DNA from 4 places in the Pseudomonas sp. Mb7 genome. Region 2 is predicted to be linked to each of the others. Evidence: riboswitches for the same ligand, from Rfam matches in the RefSeq annotation. Region 2 holds a riboswitch; each other region holds the start of a gene.

Region 1 (2,196 bases), 870 kb from region 2:
GCGTGAAGCGGACAACGCGCAACTTTTTCTGGCCAGTGCCGAGCGGCATCTGGGCTTTCCCATCGACGTCATTTGCGGCCATGAAGAGGCGCGGCTGGTCTACGCCGGCGTAACTCACGCCTTGCCCAGCGCCGACGACCTGCGCCTGGTAGTCGACATCGGCGGCGGCTCCACCGAGCTGATCCTCGGCCAGGGCTCACAACCCTTGTTAACCGAAAGCATCGCCATCGGCAGCGGCACCTTGAGCACGCGTTTCTTTCGCGGCGGCGATGTGTCCGCCGGCGCGCTACAGGAGGCTGAACGCTTCGCCATTCTGCAGTTTGAACATGTCGCCAAGCGCTATCGCGCGCAAGGCTGGCAGCAGACCATCGGTTCGTCCGGCACCGCGCGCATGCTCGCCAAAGTGCTCAAGACCAATCGCCTCAACGACTTCGGTCAGGACGGCATCACCTACGGCGGACTGCTGCGCCTGTCGCTGCTGTTGTTGAAGGTAAACAACGTGCAACAACTCAAGCTTGCCGGTCTGCAACCACACCGCCAGAGCATTCTGCCCGGCGGTCTGGTGTTAATGCTGGCGGCATTCAAAGTATTCGGTATCGCACAAATGCTGCCCTCCGAACCGGGCCTGCGTTTGGGCGTATTGCACGGTTTGATGAGCCAACACTAATCCTCGCCACGGCAGATTCGTCTCCCCTTCAGCGGCTCGATCGACTACCATGCCGCCGTCGGTTCCCGAACGGGACTAATAGGGAATCCGAGGTGCTTGCACAGCACTGATCGGAACTGCCCCCGCAACTGTAGGTGCCGAGCCTGCTCCACGACTGCCACTGGGTGAATCCCGGGAAGGCCGGAGCCAGGCGATGACGCATCAGTCAGGAGACCTGCCGGCACAGTGATTACTAACCGGCGGGGTGTCCGGGAAGGACATCGTGCCGTGCGCGTCTTCGTTGGCTGCCCGGCCTTGCGCTGTTTTCCTGACCGCGTTCGATGGTGTGTTTCCAGACCGTACTCTCCCGCTCCCCGTACGGTTCCCCTGGAGACTGCCCCATGCTGCTGCCCCGCGTTGCCACCCTCATTACCGGCCTGAGCCTTGGCGCCCTGGCGCAGGCGGCACCGACTGTCTATCCACTGACGGTCGAGAATTGCGGCAGCACCCTGACCTTCCAGCACGCACCGACGCGCACCGTGACCATCGGCCAGGCCGGCACGGAGATGCTCTACGCCATGGGCCTGGGCGACAAAGTCGTCGGCACCTCGTTGTGGTTCAACAATGTGCTGGCCAAATACAAAGCGCAGGATGACAAGATCGAGCGTCTGGCTGACAACGAACCGAGTTTCGAATCGGTGATCGGCAAGCGTCCGGAACTGGTCGCCGTGGAACTGGAATGGATGGTCGGCCCGCAAGGCGCGGTGGGTACTCGCGAGCAGTTTCATGAACTGAAGATTCCGACCTATCTGCTGCCTTCCGATTGCGAAGCCAAGGACAACCTCGTCGGCGCCGATGGCACGCGACTGGCGCCGTTTCGCATCGAGACGATTTACAAAAGCGTGAGCCAACTGGCGCAGATCTTCGATGTTCAGGAGCGTGGCCAGCAGCTCAATGATCAACTCAAAGCCAGTCTCGCCAAATCGATTGCCACCGCCCAAGGCAAACAGCTCAAAGACGCCAGCGCGCTGGTGTGGTTCTCCAGCGCACAAATGGACATCGAGCCGTTCGTGGCCGGGCACAAAGGCGTTCCCGATTTCATGCTCAGCACCCTCGGCGTGCGCAACGTGGTGGCGTCCGATGAGGAGTGGCCAACCGTCGGTTGGGAAACCATCGCCAAGGCCAATCCGACCTTCCTGGTCATCGCGCGCATGGATCGTCGACGTTTCCCCGCCGACGACTATGAAAAGAAACTCGCCTTCCTGCGCAGTGATCCGGTGACGCGCAACATGGACGCGGTGAAGCACAACCGCATCATCATTCTTGATGCCATGGCCATGCAGGCGAGCCTGCGCATGTTCGAGGGCATTGAGCAATTGGCCACGGCCATCAACGGCTATGACCTGTCGCAATGAGTGCCAGCCTGATCCGCACGCTCCTGGCCCTGGCGACCCTGTTGATTGCAGTGGTCGCCGGCGTGGCCATCGGTGAAACCTCGATTGCACCGGACGTGGTGTTGCAAGTGCTGGCGAACAAATTGTGGGGCGCCG
Region 2 (2,196 bases):
GAAAAAAGTGGCAGTCTTGCAGCGCCGTCCATTGGCGTTCCTGTTGGCGATACTGGAACTTGCAGATGCGTCGTTCGCGAAGACCGTTCTCTGCGCTGAGATACGCATCGGTATGCAAATGATCCCAGGTCGCATTGAATGCCCGGCATGCTTCGCGTCCCAGCAGCGCAACATCCAATGCTGGATAGTGAACACTGTGCGCATAGTGGCAATTGCGCAGTAGTTCGGAAAGTTCCTTTAGTCCGGCATCACTTGAAAGCCGTAACGCGTTACCGGCACTCATGTTGTGGATACCCATGGGTGCAGGAAAGAAACAGGCAGGATCAAATACTGATAATAATCAGCCATGCAAGAAATCCTTTCTTGAGAGACTCATAGTCCTTGTGCGAACTCATCGTTCATATCTTGTATTGATTTATCAATTTGGTTTTTGTAAAGATATGTAATCGAATGCGCGCAGCCGCTCTATTTCAGGGTTTAACGCGGTGGTAGTTTTTTATGTAACGGATAGGACATGTAAGACATAACTTACAACTACTTTTTAAGTGAGAAGTGTTCGCGATCATTAGATGAAAAAGTTGCTGCCCTTATAACCACAATGATCCAGGCGTTGACCCGCCTGCCGTGCATGCGTAGCCTTGCGCATTCGAGGTTCTCCGGCGTATGTCGGAGCTAAGAAGGGAACGCGGTCAATGCCGCGGCTGCCCCCGCAACTGTGAACGGTGATGTTCGCTGCCATGCCACTGCCAGCTCAACTTATGAGCCCGCGGGAAGGCGCAGCCAACGCCAGGCCCAGCGCCTGAACGCCGTCAGCCAGGAGACCTGCCTCGTCACAGATTCTCACTACAACCGGGCGGGGTGATCCGGTGGCGAACTCTCCAGGCACGCACGCGCGTTGCCGGTTCTCGTCCCGTATGCCCGCCGCTTGCCAAAGGGCATACCGATGAAAACACTGGCCAAACTCCCCGTCACCATCGTCACCGGCTTCCTCGGCTCGGGCAAGACCACGCTGCTGCGCCACATGCTCGACAACGCTCAGGGCCGTCGTATCGCGGTGATCGTCAACGAGTTTGGCGAGTTGGGCATTGACGGTGAAATCCTCAAGCAATGCACCATCGGTTGCACCGAAGAAGAAGCCACCGGCCGCGTTTACGAGCTGGCCAACGGCTGCCTGTGCTGCACCGTTCAGGAAGAGTTCTTCCCGGTGATGCGCGAACTGGTTGCCCGTCGCGGCGATCTCGACCATATCCTTATCGAAACCTCGGGCCTGGCCCTGCCAAAACCGCTGGTACAAGCCTTCCAGTGGCCGGAAATCCGCAGCGCCTGCACCGTTGATGCGGTGATCACCGTGGTCGACAGCCCGGCCGTCGCCGCCGGCACTTTCGCCGCGTTCCCGGATCAGGTTGATGCCCAGCGCAAACTCGACCCGAACCTCGACCATGAATCGCCACTGCACGAACTGTTCGCCGATCAACTGGCCAGCGCCGACCTGGTGATCCTCAACAAGGCCGACCAGACCAGCCCGGAAGATCTCGCTCGTGTCCGCGCTGAAGTCGCCGAAGAACTGCCGCCAGCGGTGAAAATCATCGAAGCCAGCAACGGCCGTCTGCCGCTGGACGTGCTGATCGGCCTCGGCGCCGGTTCCGAGGAGCACATCGACAGCCGCCACAGCCATCATGATCACCACCACGGTGAAGGCGATGACGACCACGATGACCACGATCACGACGCCTTCGATTCGATCTCCATCGAACTGCCACAAGCCGACGAAAGCCTGCTGCTCGACGCCCTGACGCAACTGGTGGTCAAGCACGGCATCCTGCGCGTCAAAGGTTTCGCCGCCATTCCGAACAAGCCAATGCGTCTGCTGATCCAAGGCGTGGGTACGCGTTTTGACAAGCATTTCGACCGTCAGTGGGGCGCTGATGAAGCGCGCGTCACGCGACTGGTGTTGATTGGTCAGGCGCTCGACGCCGCGCAACTCGAAGCGCAACTGCGCGCTGCGCTCAGCGTTTAAGCCATGCACCTGCTCAGGACTCAGCCCGGCGGTTTCGTCTCGGATGACAACATTGCCGACCTTGGCCAAACCCCCGCCGAGCTGGTGATCCTGTGCAGCGGCGACTCCAGTCTCGCGCTGCTCGCCGAAGCCGCGCAGCAGTTGCCGGAAGATTACCCGAGCCTGCGTCTGGCCAACCC
Region 3 (2,196 bases), 730 kb from region 2:
ACGATTGCGGATCTTCAATGGGCAAAGCGTGTTGGGTGAAGGTGATGGCTTTCATGGAAACTCGCTGTCTGAAGAGCTGATGTGCTCGCTTGCCGCCATCTTCGACTTCCCAAGCACAAAGAAAAACCAGCAGAATGCGCCAACACTTTCACTGCAGGAGTGAAAATGATCCGCATCGATGACCTTGGTTTGTTCACCCGCAGCGCCGCGCTGGGCAGCTTCACCGCTGCCGCCCATGAGGCGGATTTATTGCCCGGTCAGGTTGCCGCGGCGATCAAGCGTCTGGAGCGTGAGCTGGACGTGCGCCTGTTTGCGCGCACCACCCGCAGTCTGCGATTAACCGCCGAGGGCGAGCAATACTTGCCCACCGCCCACTCGGTGCTGGAGGCGCTCAAGCAAGGCAAGGAAAACCTGCGCGGTGAAAGCGCCACGTTGCGCGGCGTGTTGCAAGTGACGGCGCCGTCCGATCTGGGGCGCAACATTTTGCTGCCGTGGCTCACACTGTTTCGCCGCCAGCACCCGGAACTGACCTTGCGCTTTTCCCTGTCGGACCAGATGGCCGACTTGTTTCGTGACCCGGTAGACGTGGCGATTCGATACGGCTCGAATGAAGATGCCAACTACGTGGCGCTGCCGCTGGCACCGTGGAACCGGCGGGTGCTGGTCGCCGCACCGGAATACGTGGAGCGCCACGGATACCCGCAAACGCCGGACGATCTGCACAACCACGCTTGCCTGCTCTACCAGCAAGGCGGCCGGATCTACGACAAGTGGAGCCTGGGCAGTGAAACGATCCAGGTCTCGGGACCGATGTTCAGCGACGACGCCGACATCGTGCGCCGCTGGGCGTTGAGCGGCGAAGGCATCGCCAACAAATCCTGGCTGGACGTCAGTGCAGACGTGATCGCAGGGCGACTGGTCGTGCTACTGAAGGATTTTCCCGGCAATGCCTCACCGTTGAGTCTGGTGTGCCCGCATCGCAAGCAGATCACCCCGGCGGTGTCTCAGCTTTATGCGTGGTTGAGTGGCCAGTTTGTCGCTCTGGAACGCATCCAATAGCTCCCCCCCGTTGGTTGCCACATTGACGAGACGCTCCTCGAATGTTCAGATGCCGGCCAGTTTCAGGTGTCCCATGCCGCCGTGCATGGGGTGAAACGGGAAACCGGTACGTTCTTTTCGAACAAGTCCGGTGCTGCCCCCGCAACGGTATGCGCGTGATGTTTTCAATACACCACTGTGGCCAGACGGCCATGGGAAGGTGAAAACCTCGATACGCGCGAGCCCGGAGACCGGCCTGGAATTTCGTTTGGCAAAATCCTGCGGTGGGCGGGCATGGGCCGGTATTGGCTGTGCGCGATGCCTTCTCTTGCATGCTCTTCTGCGAAGATCCTTTTCGAGAAGACAATGATTCGACCTTTCAACACTTCTGCTCCAACCCTGTTCCTTGGCTGCCTGTTCAGCCCGCTGCTACTGGCCGACGACGCGCCGCTGGAACTCAATCAACAAATCGTTTCCGCACCGTCGGTGGAGTCCACCACCGTCGCCGACATGGCCAGATTCGGCAGCAAGGTCGAAATCGTCAGCCGCGAACAGATCGAACGCGCCGGCCCCAGCGCCGATGTCAGCCGCGTGATGCAGATGTTCATTCCAGGCTTGTATGTGGCGCCGAAAAACGGCCCTTTCGACTACGGCACCTATTCGCTGCTCGGCGGGCGCAACGACGACACGCTGATCCTGCTCGACGGCGTGCGCCTGAACAATCGCCTGTACGGCGGCCTCTATCTGGACACCCTGCCGGCCAACGCCATCGAACGCATCGAAGTGCTCAAGGGTGGGCAGAGCCTGTTGTTCGGCACCCAGGCCGTGTCCGGTGTGATCAACATCGTCACCCGCAGCCCGCAATCGCGCAAAGCCGCCGGCGAAGTGAATCTAGGCGTCGACAGCTTTGGCGGCACCACCGAAGACGCCCGCGTCGAGAATATCTTCACTAACGGCTTCGGCGACCTCGGTTTGTTGGCGTACGTCAGTCACAACGTCTCCGACGGTTACCAGCCCTATCGCAACCGCGACATGAAAAACGATTCCGGCAAGGATCGCGCTTACGAAGTCACCACGTTCGGCGGCAAGGCGATTCAGTCGTTCGACGATGATTCGCGGCTGGAGCTGTTTTACCAATACGCCGACGCCAACCTCGAT
Region 4 (2,196 bases), 1.8 Mb from region 2:
CGACAGATCGGCGCTGGAAGGCGTGCCGTCGAACAGGCCCATCACGCCTTCGATCAGAATCAGATCCGCCTCATTGGCGGCTTCCCACAACAGACGACGACTTTCCTGCTCGCCGACCATCCACATGTCCAGTTGATACACCGGCGCACCGCTGGCGCGCTCGAGAATCATCGGATCAAGGAAGTCCGGGCCGCATTTGAACACGCGCACTTTGCGCCCCTGATTGCGATGCAAACGGGCGAGCGCGGCGGTGACGGTGGTCTTGCCCTGACCGGAGGCCGGCGCGGCGATGAGCACCGCCGGGCAGTGACGTGGTTGATTCAAAGTTCGACGCCTTTCTGCGCTTTGATGCCGGCCTGGAAAGCGTGTTTGAGCATGCCCATTTCGGTGACCGTGTCGCCCATCTCGATCATTTCCGGCTTGGCCGCGCGACCGGTGACGATCACATGCTGCATCGGCGGACGCGCCTGCAAATCGCTGAGCACCTGATCAAGATCGAGGTAGCCGTGCTTGAGGGCGATGTTCAATTCGTCGAGCACCACCAGGCCGATCGACGGATCACGCAGCAATTCACGGGACACGGCCCACGCGGCTTCGGCGGCGGCGATGTCGCGCTGACGATCCTGGGTTTCCCAAGTGAAGCCCTCGCCCATCACGTGAAAGCGCACTTGCTCGGGGAAGCGCCGGAAGAACAACTCTTCGCCGGTGCTGTTGCGGCCCTTGATGAACTGCACCACACCGCACTGCATGCCGTGGCCCATGGCGCGGGCGAGCATGCCGAACGCCGAGCTGCTTTTGCCTTTGCCATTGCCGGTGAGCACCAGCACCAGGCCGCACTCGTCGGGCGAGTTGGCAATGCGTTCGTCGATCACGGCTTTTTTGCGCTGCATACGCGCCAGATGGCGTTCGTCGCGCTCGGGGGAATCAGTCATGGGGGAGCTCTCCGTTGAGGCTGGATAACGGCGGGCAGGCACAAGAATAGACGGCAAAAAGCCTGGCATCGCCCACCGTGATGCCGCTGGATGGATCAGGCCGGTCTCCGGGCTCATGAGCGGCGCATGCCTGACTGCGCGCCTTCCCGCTTCTTTCGAGGCAGTGGCTCAAGGCGCAGTTTTCACTCATTTACCGTTGCGGGGGCAGCGCCGGGATCGTGGTGGTTCTTCGTGCGAAGACAACCCTCACCGGCTTCCCTGTTTCACTCTGTCGACGCAGGTCACAGAGCACCTGAAACAAGCCGCGAAGGTTAGAGGGTTGGGGGTGGAGCGTCAATTAAAGAGGCGGCCATCGGGCGAATAACTGCCGCCGATCACTTATCTGCCGCCAATCTTGTGCCACACTGATACAAATGATATCAAAGAGCCATGCTTTTCTCGAAAAGCCCACTACAACAATAAAGGATGATGACGATGCAAGGCATGATCATCAGCAACCCGCGCCTGGAATTCCTGCGCCCGGTGCTTGAACGCTGGTTTGACTGTATCGACCGCTACAACGCCGTGCGCGGCGACAGCGACACCCCTTACTGGCATGACGAGAAAGCCAATCTCGGAGTGCTCTCGGCCGCAGCCTGGATGGCTGAGCTGGTCACTTTGAACGACACTGCCACGCGCAAGCAGAACGAAGAAGGCGAGCGCAATGCCCGCGCCGATCTGTTTCTCGCCGGTGCCGAAGACCGCGCCTTTATCCAGGCCACTCAGCGCTGGCCAAAGGTTACCAACCTGAATCTGACTCAAGCCCTGCTGGACATCACCAACGACGCCAAACGCATCAGCTATGCCAGCGACCTCAAGCTCGGCTGCCTGTTTGTCGCGCCGCAGAAAGCCCAGCACAGCGCCAGCCCCGAAGAACTGCAAGACATGGTCGACGACCTGCAAAAGGAACACACCTGCGCGGTCGCCTGGTATTTCCCCTACGCCTACCGCAAATTGCGCAGCGAAGCGGGCAACTATCACCCGGGCATCGCCGTGCTGTTCAAGGAAGCCCGCGGCTGAGCAGTTGAACCATCGGGCTTGCGCCCTCCTCTATGATTAGGAATGCATTCATAGGGAAGATCAGCAATGCGCAAGCCCCAGCTCGTTTTTGTCATCGCCTTCGCCGGAGGGCTCGCCGCCTGTGGTGAATCCTCCAGCCTGCAAGTCTCCGACGGCACCGGCCCATCACCGAAACTACCCGAACCGAACAAGACCCTGATCCCGA

The links. Region 2 has a riboswitch for cobalamin ahead of cobW (cobalamin biosynthesis protein CobW). Riboswitches for the same ligand answer to the same signal wherever they lie in the genome.
Region 1: it holds a riboswitch for cobalamin, as region 2 does, so the genes downstream of both, ACOYXH_RS09100 (ABC transporter substrate-binding protein) here and cobW (cobalamin biosynthesis protein CobW) in region 2, are expected to answer to the same signal.
Region 3: it holds a riboswitch for cobalamin, as region 2 does, so the genes downstream of both, ACOYXH_RS09740 (TonB-dependent receptor plug domain-containing protein) here and cobW (cobalamin biosynthesis protein CobW) in region 2, are expected to answer to the same signal.
Region 4: it holds a riboswitch for cobalamin, as region 2 does, so the genes downstream of both, cobO (cob(I)yrinic acid a,c-diamide adenosyltransferase) here and cobW (cobalamin biosynthesis protein CobW) in region 2, are expected to answer to the same signal.

What each region holds. Positions count from the first base shown of each region.
Region 1 is NZ_CP186501.1:1,968,925-1,971,120, reverse strand. Features, by position in the region: gene ACOYXH_RS09105 (Ppx/GppA family phosphatase) at 1-667, shown strand, start outside; cobalamin riboswitch at 710-903, shown strand; gene ACOYXH_RS09100 (ABC transporter substrate-binding protein) at 1,048-2,061, shown strand; gene ACOYXH_RS09095 (FecCD family ABC transporter permease) at 2,070-2,196, shown strand, end outside.
Region 2 is NZ_CP186501.1:2,839,177-2,841,372, reverse strand. Features, by position in the region: gene ACOYXH_RS12945 (2OG-Fe dioxygenase family protein) at 1-283, opposite strand, end outside; cobalamin riboswitch at 633-844, shown strand; gene cobW (cobalamin biosynthesis protein CobW) at 944-2,017, shown strand; gene cobN (cobaltochelatase subunit CobN) at 2,021-2,196, shown strand, end outside.
Region 3 is NZ_CP186501.1:2,114,109-2,116,304, reverse strand. Features, by position in the region: gene ACOYXH_RS09750 (zinc-binding alcohol dehydrogenase family protein) at 1-55, opposite strand, end outside; gene ACOYXH_RS09745 (LysR family transcriptional regulator) at 166-1,059, shown strand; cobalamin riboswitch at 1,107-1,312, shown strand; gene ACOYXH_RS09740 (TonB-dependent receptor plug domain-containing protein) at 1,405-2,196, shown strand, end outside.
Region 4 is NZ_CP186501.1:1,078,734-1,080,929, reverse strand. Features, by position in the region: gene ACOYXH_RS04945 (cobyrinate a,c-diamide synthase) at 1-324, opposite strand, end outside; gene cobO (cob(I)yrinic acid a,c-diamide adenosyltransferase) at 321-932, opposite strand; cobalamin riboswitch at 1,014-1,243, opposite strand; gene ACOYXH_RS04935 (hypothetical protein) at 1,407-1,991, shown strand; gene ACOYXH_RS04930 (PQQ-dependent sugar dehydrogenase) at 2,058-2,196, shown strand, end outside.